One region of the Streptomyces luteogriseus genome, then DNA from elsewhere that is predicted to be linked to it. Evidence: riboswitches for the same ligand, from Rfam matches in the RefSeq annotation. Region 1 holds a riboswitch; each other region holds the start of a gene.

Region 1 (4,624 bases):
CCTTCCACGCGATGACGGCCCTCTACGACACGATGCGGTACCTCTCCTGCGACGTGGAGACCATCTGCCTGGGCCAGGCCGGTGCCGCGGCCTCGGTGCTGCTGGCGGCGGGCACGCCCGGCAAGCGGTTCGCGCTGCCCGACGCCCGCCTGGTGATCCATCAGCCCGCCCTGCCCGAGCCGGTCCGGGGGCAGGCCGGTGATCTGGCGATCCAGGCCGACGAGTTGACGCGCGTCCGGAGCCGGATGGAGGAGATGCTCGCGCTGCACTCGGGCCGCACCCGGGAGCAGGTGAGCGCGGACATCGAGCGGGACATGATCCTCACCGCCCAGGAGGCGGTGGAGTACGGCTTGGTGGACGGGGTCATCCCCAACCGCAAGGCCACTCCGGCCCCGTCGACCGGTCGGTGAGGCCCCCGGTGCTCCCGCCCGAACTGCCGCCGCTGCCCGCCCTGACACGCGCCGAGGCGGAACTGATCGACCGTTACCTCGATGTCGTCGACCTGCTCGGCCGCATCAACCCGGCCCAGGAGGGCGACACCTACCGCGGACTGCGCGCCGCTCAGGCCCTGGTGGGCAAGGCGACCGCGCTGCGTGACGCGTTGGCCCTGATGCACCGGCGAGGCGAGACGGAACTGCACGCCGGCACGCTGGCCCGGGCCCTGCGGGTGCTGGACGGTGAGCGGCGCACCGCCCGGCTCACCCTGCCCCCGGAGTCCGTCAGTTGACGCGGAACCGTCGACTCCGGACGCACGCACCGCCGGCGACGCGCCCGGAGCTGAGTTGAAACGGACCAAAAGACGTACCCCTGTTCGGAGTAGGCGGGAGACCGATTTTGGAGCCGCTCCGGTTGCGCAACGCGCGTAGCCGATGGACGGAATGGGGCATTCCGTCGCTGGTCCGGAGCTCCGCGAACCCGTGGACAGTGGCTCGAACGCACACGTGTCCACCCGAACGGGTGAGTGGTGAGTAACAACACAAATCCCCGGTTCCGTTGGGAAATCCGGACAGGCATGCGCCAAGATCCCTGTCTGACGACAAGCCCCCGCCGCTGTGGCGGGGCGATCCGGGCGGACGCCGAGTCCTGCCGCCGCCCGGATGACCGGTCGACAGGAGTGGATCGGCAGGAGTGGAGGACCCGAGCACGACGGGTCGCCGGGACGGTCACGCCATGACCGCCCCCGAGCAGCCCTTGGGGTGAAGCCGCGTCAGCGGCCGGGCAACTTTGTCAGCCCGAATCCGACAGGTCATCCTTCACAGGCGGCTGACGAAGGGTTGCGCATGACTGCGCTCAATCGTGTCCCGTCGCTCATGGCCCGGGCCGGCACGGCCTCGGCGCTCACCATCGCCGCGGTGAGCGGCTCCATCGTGGCGCCCGGCTTCGCATCCGAAGCCGCTGCGGCCACACCGGCGACCAAGGCACTCCAGATAGCGGCCTCCAAGAAGGGTTCGCCCTACAGGTACGGGGCCACCGGTCCGCACCGGTTCGACTGCTCCGGGCTCACGCTCTACTCGTTCAAGAAGGCCGGCAAGAAGCTCCCCCGCACGGCTGCCCAGCAGTACAACAAGACGAAGCACATCTCCGCCAAGAGCCGCAAGGCGGGGGACCTGGTGTTCTTCCACTCGGGCAGCAACGTGTACCACGTCGGTATCTACGCGGGTAAGAACAAGCTCTGGCACTCCCCGAAGAGCGGGGACGTGGTGCGACTGCAGAAGATCTGGACCAAGAGTGTCTGGTACGGACGCGTGAAGTGATCCGCCCGGCGTGCGGCGGCGTCCTTGACGCGCCGCCGCATGCCGGAGCGTGACACGGGCTCATGTGCATACCCGTGCTCCCATGGCCGAGCACCGCCCTGCACCGCGCGCAACGAGACGCCGCTGCGACGCGCCGACCGCACCTTCGTCGAGCTGCTCCAGGAACTGCGCGTCACCCGGACGGGCGTGCAGATCCTCTTCTTCTTCCCGCTGGCGCCGGCTCTCGCCCCGCGCTTCGAGGAACTCGACGCGCTCCAGCGCGTCACCTACGTCAGCGCCCTGCCGCCGGCGATCCTGGCCGCCGCCCTCTTCGCCGCTGCGGCACACCGTCGGACAGCCGTCAGGGCTGCGAGGGGCGGCAGCGCACCGGGAGGCGTCGGCGCGGCGCCGGTGACGGCCGCGGGCTCCGGCGGGGGGCGCGGGGCGCGGAGCGGGCGTCAAGGCCGTGGGGATGGCCCGGATGCGGGTCGCGCGGGCCGGGGCGCGAGGAGGGCGCCGCTGGACACGCCGTGCGGGTCCCGCCGCGTGTGACTACGGCTCCTGCTGCACCGCGGTCGTCACCGGCTGGACCGGGACGACCCAGGGAAGTTCGATCGAGATGGTCTTGCCGCCCTCGCGCGTGGGGCGGATGCGGAGCCTGCCGCCGCATTCCGCGGTCAGCCAGCGGATGATGACCAGGCCGCGGCCGTTGTCCTGCTGGACGGCGGCCGGCAGGCGTCTGGGGAAGCGGGGGTGGCTGTCCGTGACACCGATGCGCAGGTGCTCGTCACGGTCCAGTTCGACGTCCACGGTGAACGTCGGCGACTGGCCGAAGGTGTGCTGGACGGCGTTGGTGGCGAGTTCGGAGATGATGAGTCGGACGGTGTCGGACACTTCCGTGTCCGCCGGCAGGCCCCACTCCGCCAGCGTGCCCACCACGTAGGCACGCGCTGCGGAGACCGAGGCGGGATCGCTCGGCAGAGTGACGGATGCTTCCAGATGGTCTGCCATGGCGACATCGTCCTTTTCCCACGGGACCGGAGCCCGACACGGAGCGGATGGTTCGAGTACGGTCCCGGACTGGTGCTTCGTCGCCAGACTGCCACCAGAGCACCCCTGAAGGACGGCGATCCACCAAGATGTGCATATATCTGTCGCTCAAAGCGGTGAACTCTGCGACGCGAGACCGTATTTGGGTGGCTCGGAAGGAGTAAGGAGGAGCCCATGCAGCACGGTCCCGCGGTGCGCCGCCGGAAACTGGGCGCCGAACTGCGTGCGCTGCGCACCTCTGCGGGGCTCACGAGCGGTGAGGCGGCCCGGCTGGTGAGCTGGCACCAGTCCAAGGTCAGCCGGATCGAGACGGGCACGAGCGGGGTGAAACCGGCCGATGTGCGGTTACTTCTCGACGTCTACGGCGTGACGGACTCCCAACTTCGCGAACTGCTCATGATGTTGGCGGGGTCCGACGACAACGGGGGCCGGCACCACTGGTGGCACGCCTACCGGGGAGTGCTGCCGCCCACCTACCGGGACTTCATCAGCCTGGAGTCGCAGGCCGACACGATGCGCACGCTGGAGACCACCGTCGTCCCCGGACTGCTCCAGACGCCCGAGTACGCCCGTGCGGTGACGAGGGCCGCGGTGGAGGGACTTCCGGAGGACGGGCTCGACACGCTGGTCGAGGTGCGGCTGGCCCGGCAGGACGTTCTGCGTGCGGATCCCCCGCTGGAACTCAGTGCCGTTCTGGACGAGGCGGTGCTGCGCCGGGAGGTGGGCGGCCCCGGGGTCATGGCCCGCCAGCTGGAACGGCTGGTCGAGGCGGCCCGGCTGCCCCAAGTGCGCCTTCAGGTACTGCCGTTCGCCGCCGGGGCACACATCGGCGTCACCGGCCCTTTCGTAATCTTCTCGTTTTCGAGCACTTCTGATCTGGATGTGGTTGTTCTCGACCACTTGACGAGTAGCCTCTACCTCGAACGGAAAGAAGACCTCCAGGCCTACACGGAGGCCTTCAACGCCCTTCAGATCCACGCCCTTTCGCCCGAGGACTCGTTGGATTTCATCGCCGGGACAGCCGCCGGCGCGTAAGGAGGCACCATGCGTGCACTGCCTCGTCACGTCCCCTCAAGCATCGAACTGCACGGTGTGCGGTGGTTGCGCAGCAGCTACAGCACCGGTGCGAACAACTGCGTCGAGACCGCGTGTCCGGACGCCCCGCCCTGGGCCGGGCTGCTCGCCGTGCGCGACTCCAAGGACCCGGCCGGACCCGCACTGCTCTTCTCCCCGGGGAGCTGGGCGGCGTTCGCGGCCGCGGTGGAACGCATGTAACCGCGTTCGATCAGGCCGTCTTCGATCAGACCGTCATCGTGCGACGCACGGCCGTGTCACGCCGACTCATGGCCGCGTCTCGCCGACTCATGGCCGCGTCTCGCCGATCAGTCGTACAGCGCGTTCGATCTGCTGAGCGGTCAGGTCCGCGCGGGCGGTCAGCCTGAGCCGTGAGATGCCGTCCGGCACGGAAGGGGGCCGGAAGCACCCCACGGCCAGGCCCGCCGCGCGGCACCGCGCCGCCCAGCGCACGGCGTCCTCGGGAGAGGGCGCCCGCACCGAGACCACCGCGGCGTCCGGACGCACCGCTTCCAGGCCCTCGGCGGTCAGGCGTGCGTGCAGTTCGCCCGCCACCGCGCGGGCCCGTGCCGCCCGCTCCGGCTCGCGGCGCAGCAGCCGCAGGGCCGACAGCGCCGCCCCCGCCGCCGCGGGCGCCAGTCCCGTGTCGAAGATGAACGTCCGGGCGGCGTTGACCAGGTGGTCGACGACCCGGGCCGGGCCGAGGACGGCTCCGCCCTGACTGCCGAGCGACTTGGACAGCGTGACCGTCGCGACGACGTCGTCCG
Region 2 (4,624 bases), 3.0 Mb from region 1:
TGCCCGTGAGGAAGCCGGACGCGAGCGCGTAGTACGGAACGGCCGCGAGGCCGGCCCGCTCGGCGAGGTCCTGGATCTCGCCCTCGTAGGTGTCACGGGAGACCAGGTTGTAGTGGGGCTGGAGGGCGACGTACCGGGCGAGGCCCTCGCGGTCGGAGAACTCCAGGGACGCCCGCAGCCGCTCGGCGGTGATGTTGGAGGCGGCGATGTGCCGCACCTTGCCGGACTTCACGAGGTCGTCGAGCGCGCCGATGATCTCCTCGACGGGCACGTCGGGCTGGTCGAAGTGTGTGTAGTACAGGTCGATGTAGTCGGTGCGCAGGCGCCGCAGGGAGGCGTCGGCGGCGGCCTTGATGTTGGCGGCGGACAGGCCCCGGAAGCCGGGATGCTGGCTGACCTTCGTGGCGACGACGACGTCGGAGCGGTTGCCGCGCGCTTCGAGCCACGCGCCGAGGATGGTCTCGGACTCACCGCCCTGGTTGCCGTCGACCCACGCCGAGTAGACGTCGGCGGTGTCGACGAAGTTGCCGCCGGCGGCGGTGTAGGCGTCGAGGACGGCGAAGGACCGGTCCTGGTCGGCGGTCCAGCCGAACACGTTGCCGCCGAGGGCGAGGGGGAAGACCTCGAGGTCGGAAGTACCGAGCTTGCGAAGAGTCGTCATGGTCGGTGTCAACGACCGCGCAGGAACGCCTCATTCCGCAACGGACGCAAAACTCCCGTAAACCCCACGCCACCCCGCACGCCGCCGCACCGGACGAAGCCGCTCCGCGCCACACCGCAAAAGCCGGCGGCCCTGACGTCGAGGGGTCGTCGTCAGGGCCGCCGATGCTTCGACGAGCGCGCACTGCTCAGGGAGTCAGTCCCTTGCCCCGCAGCCAGGCCATCGGGTCGATGCCGCTGGCGGATCCGCCGGAGTGGACCTCGAGGTGCAGGTGCGCCCCGGTGACGTTGCCGGTGGCGCCCACGCGGCCGATGACGTCGCCGGTGCTGACCTTCTGGCCGACGCTGACGCCGATGGAGGACTGGTGCGCGTACCAGATCTCGGTGCCGTCATCGAGGGTGAGCACGGTCTTGTAGCCGTAGGAGCCGTTCCAGCCCGCCTCGGTGATGGTGCCGCTGTGCACGGCCTTGATCGGCGTGCCCGTGGGGGCGGCGAAGTCGAGGCCGGTGTGGTAGCCGGAGGACCAGTAGGCGCCGGCCTGGCCGAACGTCGAGGTGAGGGTGTAGGAGGAGGTCGGCAGCGTGAACTGCTTGGCGAGGGCGGCGAGCCGCTCGGCCTCGGCCTTCTTCCTGGCCTCTTCCTCCGCCTTCTCCTTGGCCTCGGCGGCCTTGGCCTTGGCTTCCTTCTCCGCCTTTGCGACCGCTTCCTTGGCCGCCTTCTCGGCGGCGGCCGCGGCGTCCTCGGCGGCCTTGGTCTCGATCTGTTCCTGCTGGTGCTCGACCTGCGCCATGATCCGGGCACGCAGCGCGTCACCGGCGCCGGCGCGGGCGCCGGACGTGTCCTTCGCGGTGTCCGCGGTGGCGGTGCCGAGGCTGCTGAGCGGGGTGGCGGAACCTTCGGGGGTGTCGTCGTCCGAGATGAGGGAACCCACCGAGGGCAGGTCCGGAACGGAGATGGACACCGGGGGCTTGCCGGTCTGGGCGCTGGCCATGCCGCCGGCACCCACGGCGGCTATGACACCGACGCCGAGGACGGTGGAGCTGCGGGCGAGGCCTCCGCCGCGCTGCTTGGTGACGCGATGCCGGCCGCGGACGGGACGGATGGACTCCTCGGTGGGGTTCCACTCCTGGAACGGGCCCTCGTCGGTGTGCTGGCCGCCGAATCCGAAGGTGTCGTTCTCGCGCTTCGGCGCGTACGGGGCCGCGGGGGCAGGCCGGTTGGACGCCACGTGGGCGTACTCCTTTCCTTCCTTCTCGCCTACCGGGTTAGCTGACGGGTTCGGAGCAGGAAGGTCTCCTACGCGCGTATACCTGCCGTGCTTCCACGGTGGTATCCGCCCGATTCACCCCAAGTGGTGGTTCCCCGGTTCCCTTTCGGGATTCGGCGCGTGCGCACGGAGCCGCCTTCTGTGACGGCTGGGACGACCGCGCTGCGTTATCGAACGTTAATGGAGGCGCGAGGGGTATTCCAGCGATTCCACTTGATCATTAACCTTTTTCGCGCGGACTTACCTGCCATGACCGGCTTAAATCGGGCGAGTTGACCGCACCGCAGGTGACTGACGGGTTTTGACGGTGCGTCAGTTGTTATGCGGAACGGGACGGTTCGCTCACCGACCGTAGTGAGCCATCGGGCAAGCATGGGAAAGCACCGAGGGCCGGAACCCTTTCGGATTCCGGCCCTCGGCCTTCAGTAGCGGGGACAGGATTTGAACCTGCGACCTCTGGGTTATGAGCCCAGCGAGCTACCGAGCTGCTCCACCCCGCGTCGTTGTGACTCCAGTGTACGCCATCCGCGGGACCACTCGCACACACCCACCGATCGGGCCGGTGCTCAGCCCGGCAGGTGATGGTTCGGGGCCTTGGCCCGCTCCTCGTGTTCCGGGAGGACGACGACCTCCACCCCCCGGGCCGCGAGGAGCCCGCTGCCGTCGGCGTCCGTCACGAAGGTGTCCGGCTCGCGCCAGGCCGTGACGACCCGCCGTACCCCCGCGTCGAGGATCAGCCGGGCGCATGGGGCGGGGCGTGAGGCGCGGCGGGCGCACGGCTCCAGGCTGCTGTACACCGTCGCGCCGGGCAGGCGCGGGTCGGCCGGGTCGATCTTGGCGAGGGCCGCCTCCTCGGCGTGCACGACCGGGTCGCCGGCCTCTCGGGAGTGGCCGCGGGCCAGTTCCGTGCCGTCGGCGGCGACCACGACCGCGCCCACGCTGAACGCCGTGTCCGACGGCGGGCAGCGCTCGGCCAGTTCACAGGCGAGGGCGAGCCAGTGGTGGTCGGCGGCGGCGGGGAGCCCGCCGGTGCCCGGGGCGGTCGGCTCGTAGCGCATCAGGACCACGTCCTCGATCCGCCGCGTCTCCAGCAGCCGGAGCCGGCCGCCCTGGTAGCCGCCGGGGCCGAAGAGGCGGGGGGCCCGGGGGTCGCCCACGAAGAGCGGGGCGAGGACGAGTTGGAGTTCGTCGGCGAGGCCCTGGGTGAGGAGCTGGGTGTGGATCAGTCCGCCGCCCTCGACCATGAGCCGCCGTACGCCCCGGACGTCGTGCAGGTGCGTGAGCAGCCGCCGCCAGTCGAGGTCGGCGCCGAGCGGGACGACGTCGGTGTTCAGGCCCAGGGAGCGGGCACGCTCGGCGCCCTGGTCGGTGGTGTAGAGGATCTTCCCCCCTCCGGTGTGCCAGAAGCGGGCGTCCGGGTCGAGGTCGCCGGAGCCGCTGACGGTGACCTTGAGGGGGTACTCGGGCTTGCCTGCGGCGGTGCGGGCGGCCCGGCGGCTCTCCGAGTTCACCAGCAGCCGCGGGTTGTCGGCGCGGATGGTGCCGGCGCCGATCAGGATCGCGTCGACGCCGGCCCGGACCTCGTCGACCCGGTCGAAGTCGGCCGGGCTCGACAGAAGCAGGCGGTCGGGCCCGGTGTCGTCCAGGTAGCCGTCGAGGGAGACGGCGGCGGACAGCAGGACGTACGGACGAGGCATCGGTGCTCCGCGGCTGGTCGGGACGGCGGGACGGGAGGGGCTTGGTTCAAGTTTGAAACAAACCTACACTGGTGGCATGACGACTCGCTGGCTCACCCCCGATGAGCAGCGCGCCTGGCGCGCCTACATCGCCGCCTCGCTGCTCCTGGAGGACGCGATCGACCGGCAGCTCCAGCAGGACGCCGGCATGCCGCACCTGTACTACTCCATCCTGTCCGTCCTGTCGGAGTCCCCGGAACGGCGGCTGCGGATGACCGATCTCGCCGAGCGGCTGAAGATCACCCGCAGCCGGCTGACGTACGCGGTCGCGCGGCTGGAGAAGGACGGCATGCTGCGGCGCGAGGCCTGCCGCCACGACAAGCGGGGCAGTATCGCCGCGCTGACCGACGAGGGGTTCGCCGTGCTGGAGCGGACGGCTCCCGGGCATGTCGAGACGGTGCGGGACTTCTTGTTCGACCGGCTCAGCGAGGAGCAGGTGGGGCAGCTGGAGGAGATCTCCACCGCGATCGCACAGGGGCTCCAGGAGGACGGGGCCCGGCCGGCGGCGGACGACGTGCCGTGGCGGCGGAGGTCGTCGCCGTCCTGCTCATGACGCGCCGGTGACGCGCATCACACAGAGCCTCAATCTCATTGCTTCAAATTTAAAGCATGAGTAGGGTTCCGGTCGTGGAGCTGCTTCAAATCTGAAGCAGTACGGTTGTGCAGCCGAACAGGAAACGGAACCCGGAGGCCCCGCATGCCCGACACCCCCGCCGTCATCGCCACCCCGCGCTCCCGCGTCCGGGTCCCGCTGCGCTTCCACGACGGCTACGAGGCCGACGCCGAGCTCGTCACCTTCCACGGGCTGGCCGACGGCCAGGAGCACGTGGCCATGGTCCTCGGCGAGCCCGGCCCCGTCCCGCTGGTGCGGCTGCACTCCGAGTGCCTGACCGGGGACGTGTTCGGCTCGGCCCGCTGCGACTGCGGCCCGCAGTTGCGCGAGGCGGTCGAGAGCATCGC
Region 3 (4,624 bases), 2.4 Mb from region 1:
CTGGTGTCCAAGGCGTTCACCCCCCGCCGGGTCGCCGAGTTCGCGCCGCGGGTGCAGGAGCTCACCGACACCCTCATCGACGGGTTCGCGGACAAGGGGGCCGCCGACCTGATCCACGAGTTCGCGTTCCCGCTCCCCATCTACGCCATCTGTGACCTGCTCGGCGTCCCGCGCGAGGACCAGGACGACTTCCGCGACTGGGCGGGCATGATGATCCGTCACCAGGGCGGCCCCAGGGGAGGCGTCGCGCGGTCCGTGAAGAAGATGCGCGGCTACCTCGCCGACCTCATCCACCGCAAGCGGGAGGCGCTGCCTGCGCAAGCCGCCCCCGGCGAGGACCTCATCTCCGGTCTCATCCGCGCCTCCGACCACGGCGAGCACCTCACCGAGAACGAGGCGGCGGCCATGGCCTTCATCCTGCTGTTCGCCGGTTTCGAGACGACCGTGAACCTGATCGGCAACGGCACCTACGCCCTCCTCACCCACCCCGAGCAGCGCACACGGCTCCAGGCGTCCCTCGCCGCCGGGGAGAGCGGCCTCCTGGAGACCGGCGTCGAGGAGCTCCTCCGCTACGACGGCCCGGTCGAACTCGCCACCTGGCGCTTCGCCACGCAGCCCCTCACCCTCGGCGGGCAGCGCATCGGGGCCGGCGACCCCGTCCTCGTCGTCCTGGCCGCCGCGGACCGGGACCCGGAGCGGTTCGCCGATCCGGACGTGCTGGACCTCTCCCGACGTGACAACCAACACCTCGGGTACGGCCACGGCATCCACTACTGCCTCGGCGCCCCGCTCGCCCGCCTGGAGGGCCAGACCGCGCTCGCCACCCTGCTCACCCGGCTCCCTGACCTCCGGCTCGCCGCGGATCCGGCCGAGCTGCGGTGGCGCGGCGGCCTCATCATGCGAGGGCTGCGCACGCTGCCGGTGGAGTTCGCACCGGCATGACGTGACGAAACATCAGACCTGTGATCTTCACGTGATCTGCGCGGCATGAACTTGTGACAAGTGATCGTCTGCCGATACGTTCACCCATCAACGCGGCGGGGAATCACGCAGCGTTGCTCACTGCTGTCTCGCGAAAGGTCTCCGTATGCTCTCCGGGAACGGTCGGCACCGCCGCCCCCGTCAGGCTCCGGCTCTCCTCGTGGCGGCCGGCGTGACCGGCTCCGCCATCGCGATCCCGCTCCTCGGGGCCTCCGGCGCCAGTGCGGCCGACGGCACGACCTGGGACCGGGTCGCGGACTGCGAGACCGGCGGTGCGTGGAGCCAGAACAGCGGCAACGGCTATTACGGCGGCCTGCAGTTGTCCCAGGAGGACTGGGAGAACCACGGCGGCCTCGACTACGCCGCGAGCGCGGACCTGGCCAGCCGCTCCCAGCAGATAGCCGTGGCCGAGAGAATCCTCGCCGACCAGGGGGTCGGCGCGTGGCGCACCTGCGGACTGCTCTCCGGGCTCGAGCAGGGCAAGGACTCGGACTCCGACGCGTCCGGTTCATCCGATTCGTCCGGCCCGACGGACTCGCCCGGCCTGCTCGACTCGCTCGGGTCGTCGCCTTCGGCAAGTCCGTCCTCGTCCCCGTCGTCGTCCGACTCGCCGTCGGATGAGGAGGATGAAAAGGCTAAGTCGGACAAGTCGCCTGAATCTTCCGACTCCACAGAGCGGGATCAGCGGTCCGGCAGCTCTCCGTCGGCCACCCCCGGGAGTGGCAAGTCCGGTAAGTCGCGGCAGAGTGACGACTCCTCGGAGCTGACCGACACCGGATCCGGCCGTCACCGCGGCCCCAGTGCCGACGAAACCCTCCCGTCCGACAGCGGCCGCGCGGACGAGTCCACGGGCCGTCACGCCTCGCGCGGCGACGCGGGCTCCGACGAGGGCTCTGTCGACCCCGCCCAGGGCGACTACATCGTGGGAGTCGGCGACAGTCTCTGGTCCATCGCCGACTCCCTTGACGTCAGCGGTGGATGGCACGCGCTCTACGACGGCAACGAGAAGGCCGTCGGTACCGACCCGAACCTCATTCACCCCGGTCAGAAGCTCGCGGTGGAGGGCGAAGGGGACGAGAAGTAGCCGTTCGGGCAGTGCGGAAACGAGGGTGGAAGTCACCCCGAAACCGCGCGAGTTCACGTCATGATTAGCGGCTAATGTACCGTTTGGGACCCGTGAGAGATAGATCTCAGAAGCCCTGATCGTCTTTGAAATTCCGTGGATCGCGTGTCTACGGTCGTGACCGCTCGTCACCACGAGCCCCGGCTGCCGCAACGCCGAATCCTGCCAGCGGCCGTACGGGAACAGTCGTCGCGTCAAGCGCCGTAGGCAGGAGCGGGGGACCCAAGGTAGGTGCCCGACCGGACAGTTGTGCCGGAAGGGCTTGGGGTGAAGCCGCGTCCCGGGAGGGGCGCGGCCGGGCAACTCAACCGGCCCGAACCCGACAGCTCACCTCGCAGGCGTCGGTGAGGGGATCCACCATGCTGTTTTCCAGCAAGGGCAAGCACCGCCGTCCGTCCAAGGCCACCCGCGTCGTCGCGCTCGCCGGCGTCACCGGTGCCGCCGTCGCCGCTCCGCTGATGGCGGCCGGCAGCGCCTCCGCCGCCACCGCCTCCGAGTGGGACGCCGTCGCCCAGTGCGAGGCCGGCGGCAACTGGTCCATCAACACCGGCAACGGCTACTACGGCGGTCTGCAGTTCTCCGCCTCCACGTGGGCCGGCTACGGCGGCACCAAGTACGCCGCCACCGCCGACCAGGCCACCAAGGCGCAGCAGATCGAGATCGGCGAGAAGGTCCTCGCGGGCCAGGGCAAGGGTGCCTGGCCGGTCTGCGGCAAGGGCCTGTCGAGCGCCGCCTACACCGGCGGCGGTTCCACGAACGACTCGGGCAGCTCCTCGCAGAGCCAGCAGCAGAGCACCGAGTCCCGCGAGACCCAGCAGCCGGCCTCCCGCTCCGACGAGCGCCCCGCGGCCAAGAAGACCGTCACCACCCCGACCGGCAAGAAGGTCAAGAAGGGCGACGGCGAGTACAAGGTCGTCAAGGGTGACACCCTCAGCTCGATCGCCGCGGACGAGAAGGTCAAGGGCGGCTGGGAGAAGCTCTTCGAGCTGAACAAGGACATCGTCACCGATGCCAACCTGATCTACCCGGGCCAGCAGCTGCACCTGAAGTAACCAGCGGCCCACCGGGCCCGCCAGGGGCCCGGCCCGCCCGGACCCGCCCAGGGTCCACAGGCTCCCCGCCCCGGTGCGTCCTCCCCCGTACGCACCGGGGCGGGGTTCTTTCGGCAACCGGCTTTGTTCCGTTCGGAAACAATTTACTCTCGGTTCTGTCCATGAGGTGGGCGACCCGGTGGCCGATCGCCCGGAGCCGGTTAGGCTCATGTCGCGAGCCACCAAGGCCCGCACCTCGCCGGGTCCGCGCGACCCGCGTCACCGCGTCACATCAAAAGGAGATGCTCGTGCCGTCCATCGACGTCGTCGTAGCCCGGGAAATCCTGGACTCCCGAGGCAACCCCACGGTCGAGGTCGAGGTCGGCCTCGACGACGGCAGCACCGGTCGTGCCGCCGTCCCGTCCGGCGCCTCCACGGGCGCCTTCGAGGCCATCGAGCTCCGCGACGGCGACTCGAACCGCTACCTCGGCAAGGGTGTGGAGAAAGCCGTCCTCGCGGTCATCGAGCAGATCGGCCCGGAGCTGGTCGGCTATGACGCCACCGAGCAGCGCCTGATCGACCAGGCGATGTTCGACCTGGACGCCACCGACAACAAGGGCTCCCTCGGCGCCAACGCCATCCTCGGCGTCTCGCTCGCCGTCGCCCACGCCGCCTCCGAGGCCAGCGACCTGCCGCTGTTCCGCTACCTGGGCGGCCCCAACGCGCACCTGCTGCCGGTGCCGATGATGAACATCCTGAACGGCGGCTCGCACGCCGACTCCAACGTGGACATCCAGGAGTTCATGATCGCCCCGATCGGCGCGGAGTCCTTCTCCGAGGCCCTGCGCTGGGGCGCCGAGGTCTACCACACGCTGAAGAAGGTCCTGAAGAGCAAGGGCCTGGCCACCGGCCTCGGCGACGAGGGCGGCTTCGCCCCGAACCTGGGCTCCAACCGCGAGGCCCTCGACCTCATCCTCGAGGCCGTCAAGGAAGCCGGCTACACGCCCGGCGAGCAGATCGCCCTCGCCCTCGACGTCGCCGCCTCCGAGTTCTACAAGGACGGTGTCTACACCTTCGAGGGCAAGGACCGCTCGGCGGCCGAGATGACCGAGTACTACGCGGAGCTCGTCGACGCGTACCCGCTCGTCTCCATCGAGGACCCGCTGTTCGAGGACGACTGGGAGGGCTGGAAGACCATCACCGCCAAGCTCGGTGACAAGGTCCAGCTCGTCGGCGACGACCTGTTCGTCACCAACCCCGAGCGCCTCGCCCGCGGCATCGAGGAGGGCGCGGCCAACGCGCTCCTGGTCAAGGTCAACCAGATCGGCTCGCTCACCGAGACCCTGGACGCCGTCGAGCTGGCCCAGCGCAACGGCTTCAAGTGCATGATGTCCCACCGCTCCGGCGAGACCGAGGACGTCACCATCGCCGACCTGGCCGTCGCCACCAACTGCGGCCAGATCAAGACCGGCGCCCCGGCCCGCTCCGA
Region 4 (4,624 bases), 6.5 Mb from region 1:
GGCCAGGGCCCGTTCGAAGCGCTCGGCCACCTCGTCCGGGTCGGTGCCGGGCCGGATGATGTCGTTGCCCCCGGCGCAGAACGAGACGAGGTCCGGGGCCATCTCGACGGCCCGCGGCACCTGGTCCGCCACGATCTGGTCGAGGAGCTTTCCGCGTACGGCGAGATTGGTGTACTGGAAGTCGCCCTCGGGCCTGCGGTCGGCGAGCAGGACGGCGAACCGGTCGGCCCAGCCGACGAACGCCCCGTCGGGGCCGGGGTCGCCGACGCCCTCGGTGAAGCTGTCCCCCACCGACACGTACGACCCGATCACTGCTCTGCTGTCACTCTTCGAATCGTCTGCCACAGCGGTCCATGATTCACCTTCGAATGTGACCTACGCGACCGTAGGAAAGGGTTGACGGGCGGTGAGATAAGCCACTCCTAAAGTGTTCACCAACTCCGGAATACACCGCTTGTCAGGGATGTTTCGGGGTGAGCCGCCAGACCCGGAATCCGCTGATCCGGAAATGGCTCCACACGGTCCGGAAGGCGAAGTGCCCACCTGTGTACGGCTGCGGGTCGGTGTGGTCGAAGACGAGCCGGCCGTTGTTCCACCACCGGACCGTGGAGCCGTCGGAGACGATCCGGACGCGGTTCGGCTCGCCCGGGACCAGCAGCGGCTCGGTGTAGTCGAAGACCAGGGGGCGGACACCGGGTTGGCCGACGTAGCGGCGCAGCCGGGTCGTGGTGTTGTGGTTGGCGCCGTAGCCGGCGTAGTACGTCGTGAGGTGGTCGTACTCGTCGAGCGCCCCGCCGCGCGGCGTCGCGAAGAGGTCATCCGGGGAGCGGACGTCGGTCGCGTTCCAGAAGTTGTTGAGGTCGGAGACGCGGTCGTTGGCTCCCCCCTCGGACACCGGCGTGGCGGTGTACTCGAGGACGTACGGGCCGTCGAGACGCCGTGTGAACCAGACGGTCGCCCCGCTCGGTACGTCGATCTCCAGGACGCCGCGCGAGGCGGTGACCGTACCGCCGTCCTGGAGTTCGGTCACCCACTGGGTGAGGCCGTGACGGAAGTCGTCGTGAGCGATGAGCCGTCGGCGCCCGGGGACGGCACTCGCGCTCCCCGTCGGGGCGATGGCCGCCAGGGCGGCTCCTGCTGCCAGGGCTGCGAACGTTCTGCGGGTGGTCGGCACGGGACACAGCTCCTTCAGAAAGCGCTTGCACTCACGATGCGATCACTGTGTCTCAACTGCCGCCCCCTGTCGATCCCTTGAGGCGGTCGACGCAGACACACCGAAGGCCGGACCCGGGGATCGGGGTCCGGCCTTCGGAGGCGTGTCAGGCAGGCGGTCGTGCGGTCGGTCAGCCGACAGAGACGCCGTGCGAGCGCAGGAACGCGACCGGGTCGACGTCGGAGCCGTAGTCCGGCGTGGTGCGGATCTCGAAGTGCAGGTGCGGTCCGGTCACGTTGCCGGTCGCGCCCGACAGGCCGACCTGCTGCCCGGCCGTCACGGTCTGGCCGGCCGAGACGGAGAGCTGGGACAGGTGGGCGTACTGGGCGTAGTGGCCGTCGTTCAGCTTGATGACGACCTGGTTGCCGTAGGCGCCGCCCCAGCCGGCGGAGACGACCTCGCCCGGGCCGACGGCCTTGAGGGACGTGCCGGTCGGTACGACGAAGTCGACACCGGTGTGGTAGCCGCTGGACCACATGCTGCCGGACATGCGGTACGGCGTGCCGACGGTGGCACCGTCCACCGGGAGGGTGTAGCCGCTGGAGTTGCTCTCGGCGGCGGGCTTGGCCGCGGCCGGCTCGGCAGCGGTCTGCGCCTTCGGGGCCGACTCGGCGGCGGACGGCTTCGGGGCCGAGGCCTTCGGCGCGTCCGGGGCGGCGGCCTTCGGCGCGCTCGCGGCCTTCTTGCCGATCGACAGCTTCAGGCCCGGGTGGATCAGCGACGGGTCGGAGCCGACGGCGTCACGGTTGTCCGCGTAGAGCTTCTTCCAGCCGCCGCTGACGTTCTGGTCGTCGGCGATCCTCGCGAGATAGTCGCCGGCCTTCACGGTGTACGTGCGGGGGCCATTGGCCTTTTCGGCGGCCTTCTTCTCGGCGGCCGGAGCGGACTGGACGGCCTTTTCCGGAGCCGTCTCCGGGGTGGCGGCATGAGCGCCGGCGGCCCCCATGAGCGGCAGGGCGAGGGCGGCCCCGCCGGTTCCGGCGACGGCGATGGAGCGGGTGAAACGCTGGGACTTGGGGCGGCGGTGCTTACCCTTCGCGGGCATGGCGAATTCCTCTCCGTCGCCTGCGAGGTGAGCTGTCGGGTGCGGGCTGGAGATGCCCGGCCGCGCCGTGGCGCGGCTTAACCCCAAGCCGTTCCGGGAACCGGAACAGGCGTCTTACCTGTGGGTCCCCCGCTCCTGCCGTACGTCGGGTCAGTGTGTGGGGCTCCGGGCGGCGGCAGGATTAGGCGTCCGTCCGGATTGGTGTGGAACGTAAGCGACCAAGACGCAATAGGACAAGCTTGCGGTTGCCCGTGACGGTGTTTCCCTTGATGCCTCGGCAGATGCGGCGTCACCGAGCGTGGATTACGGATCTCCCGCTTTCCTCAATACCCCTGAATAACGCCAGAATTACGTGAACATGGCAACAACACATCGTCACGAATATGACGATGGTCACGCACCCCGACCTCATCTCCTTTACGATCGGGGCACGTTACCCCTTAGCGGCCGAAGCTCCCTATTCGGACAGAACGACTACTTCCGCTTAAGCCGGACGACTGCGGCGTCCAGGTCTCCACGCAGACCGACCCCCAGTCCGTGATGAAGCAGCACGGCCCCTCGGTGTACTTCGCCGGTTTCGAGGCATTCGTACTCTGCTGCCGGGTCGAGACCGCGCAGCCGGAGTGCCGGTACGCGCTCGCCGTAACGCTGCGCCTGGAGCCAGGCGAGGACGACGGTCTCGTCGCCGAGGACGTACTGCACGGCACTCGATCCACCCTCCGGGGGACGCAGCCGGTAGAGGTCGCCGCGCTGCACCACGGGCCGGATCTCCTTGTAGAGCCCCACCCACTCCCGCGCCTCGGCGAGCTCCTCGCGCGTCCACTTCGTGAGGTCGCCGCCGACGCCCAGCACGCCGGCCATGGCACTGACGAAGCGGAACCGCAGGGAGCTGGCCCGCCGGTTGAGCATGGCGTTCGGACTGTCGGTGACCCAGGCGGCCATGACCCGGGCCGGATGGATCTGACTGAAGCCGTCCTGGATCGCGAGCCGGTCGAGCGGGTCGGTGTTGTCCGAGGTCCACACCTGGTCCGTGCGGCTCAGCACGCCGAGGTCGATCCGGCCACCGCCGCCCGAGCAGGACTCGAAGGCGACTCCCGGGTGGGCGGCCCGCAGCCGGTCCAGCAGGGCGTACAAGCCGTGCACGTGGTCGATCCACAGCCGCTGCGGGTAAGGGTCGTCCGGCCAGCCGGCGTCGGTGAAGCAGCGGTTGAAGTCCCACTTGACGTAGTCGATCGGAGCACTGGAGAGGAGCGCGTCGAGCTGCTCCCACAGGTACTCCCGGACGTCCTCGCGGGCCAGGTTCAGTACGAGCTGATTGCGGAACTCCGTCCGCTTTCGTCCTGGTTGGTACTGCACCCAGTCCGGGTGCGCGCGGTACAGGTCGCTGTCAGGGTTGACCATCTCGGGCTCGACCCAGATCCCGAACTGCATGCCGAGGCCGTGCACGTGGTCGGCGAGCGGCTTCAGTCCGCCCGGGAAGCGGTCGGGGTTCGGGGTCCAGTCGCCCAGTCCGGCCCGGTCGCTGGTACGTGCCCCGAACCAGCCGTCGTCGACCACGAACAGCTCCACGCCCATGGCGGCGGCCCGCTCGGCGAGCGCCCGCTGCTGCTCCTCGGAGATGTCGAACTCGGTCGCCTCCCAGGAGTTGAACAGCACCGGCCGGTCCCGGCCGACGTCCGGGATCACGTACGCCCGCTGGTACGCGTGCCAGGCGCGGCTCGCCCCGCCGAAGCCGCCGTCGCTCCAGAGCCCGGCGAAGACAGGGGTCGTGTACGACTCCCCCGTGCCCAGCATCAGCAGGCCCGAGTCGTCGTGGCCGGCGCCGCCGGTGATCTGCACCCGCGCGTCCGGCAGCTGGGCCACGGCGATGCGCCACGACCCGGACCAGCCCAGGGCACAGCTGTAGACCTCGCCGCGCTCCTCGGTGGCGTCGGTGTCGAGGGCGACCCACGGCAGGTGCTGGTGGGAGGTGTGCCCGCGGCGGCTGCCGATGACCTTCTCGCCATGCGTGAGGGCCGAGCGTGCCAGCCGGGACTCGGCGCCCCAGCGACCGTGCAGCTGGGACAGCCGCCAGGCGTCGCGGTCGGGCAGGGTCCAGGTGGCGGAGTCGGCGCGCAGCAGCTCGACGGCCGGTCCCCGGTTGTCCAGGGTCACCCAGCGCTCGACGACATCCGTCGAGGGGCGCATCCGGTAGTGCAGCGTGACGGTGAGGTCGCCGTCACGGAACCGGAGCCGCAGCTCGCCGTCCTCGGTGTCGTGTCCCACGTGGACCCACTCGGTGCCGCGCCGCCCGGCCGTGCGCACGGACAGGGCGGGGCGGACGAAACGGGGGCCGCCCTCGACCGGGTACTCCTCGCGTCCGTCGA

What was found. A riboswitch is a leader RNA that binds a small molecule or an ion and turns the genes downstream of it on or off. The one in region 1 is predicted to bind cyclic di-AMP.
Region 2: linked by a shared signal. The riboswitch ahead of BJ965_RS20070 (M23 family metallopeptidase) and the one ahead of BJ965_RS33375 (C40 family peptidase) in region 1 are both predicted to bind cyclic di-AMP.
Region 3: linked by a shared signal. The riboswitch ahead of BJ965_RS22935 (LysM peptidoglycan-binding domain-containing protein) and the one ahead of BJ965_RS33375 (C40 family peptidase) in region 1 are both predicted to bind cyclic di-AMP.
Region 4: linked by a shared signal. The riboswitch ahead of BJ965_RS04690 (M23 family metallopeptidase) and the one ahead of BJ965_RS33375 (C40 family peptidase) in region 1 are both predicted to bind cyclic di-AMP.

What each region holds. Positions count from the first base shown of each region.
Region 1 is NZ_JACHMS010000001.1:7,514,699-7,519,322, reverse strand. It holds gene BJ965_RS33385 (ATP-dependent Clp protease proteolytic subunit) at 1-410, shown strand, start outside; gene BJ965_RS33380 (hypothetical protein) at 419-727, shown strand; cyclic di-AMP (ydaO/yuaA leader) riboswitch at 1,075-1,276, shown strand; gene BJ965_RS33375 (C40 family peptidase) at 1,281-1,754, shown strand; gene BJ965_RS38785 (DUF6328 family protein) at 1,794-2,285, shown strand; gene BJ965_RS33365 (ATP-binding protein) at 2,286-2,744, opposite strand; gene BJ965_RS33360 (helix-turn-helix domain-containing protein) at 2,958-3,818, shown strand; gene BJ965_RS33355 (DUF397 domain-containing protein) at 3,828-4,058, shown strand; gene BJ965_RS33350 (8-amino-7-oxononanoate synthase) at 4,146-4,624, opposite strand, start outside.
Region 2 is NZ_JACHMS010000001.1:4,549,480-4,554,103, reverse strand. It holds gene BJ965_RS20075 (aldo/keto reductase) at 1-661, opposite strand, end outside; gene BJ965_RS20070 (M23 family metallopeptidase) at 849-1,889, opposite strand; cyclic di-AMP (ydaO/yuaA leader) riboswitch at 1,901-2,057, opposite strand; tRNA gene BJ965_RS20065 (tRNA-Met) at 2,355-2,428, opposite strand; gene BJ965_RS20060 (dihydrofolate reductase family protein) at 2,495-3,625, opposite strand; gene BJ965_RS20055 (MarR family winged helix-turn-helix transcriptional regulator) at 3,702-4,217, shown strand; gene BJ965_RS20050 (GTP cyclohydrolase II) at 4,362-4,624, shown strand, end outside.
Region 3 is NZ_JACHMS010000001.1:5,157,617-5,162,240, forward strand. It holds gene BJ965_RS22925 (cytochrome P450 family protein) at 1-942, shown strand, start outside; gene BJ965_RS22930 (LysM peptidoglycan-binding domain-containing protein) at 1,088-2,065, shown strand; cyclic di-AMP (ydaO/yuaA leader) riboswitch at 2,294-2,460, shown strand; gene BJ965_RS22935 (LysM peptidoglycan-binding domain-containing protein) at 2,464-3,156, shown strand; gene eno (phosphopyruvate hydratase) at 3,444-4,624, shown strand, end outside.
Region 4 is NZ_JACHMS010000001.1:1,016,662-1,021,285, forward strand. It holds gene BJ965_RS04680 (SGNH/GDSL hydrolase family protein) at 1-312, opposite strand, end outside; gene BJ965_RS04685 (DUF6250 domain-containing protein) at 458-1,174, opposite strand; gene BJ965_RS04690 (M23 family metallopeptidase) at 1,344-2,258, opposite strand; cyclic di-AMP (ydaO/yuaA leader) riboswitch at 2,263-2,417, opposite strand; gene BJ965_RS04695 (alpha-galactosidase) at 2,733-4,624, opposite strand, start outside.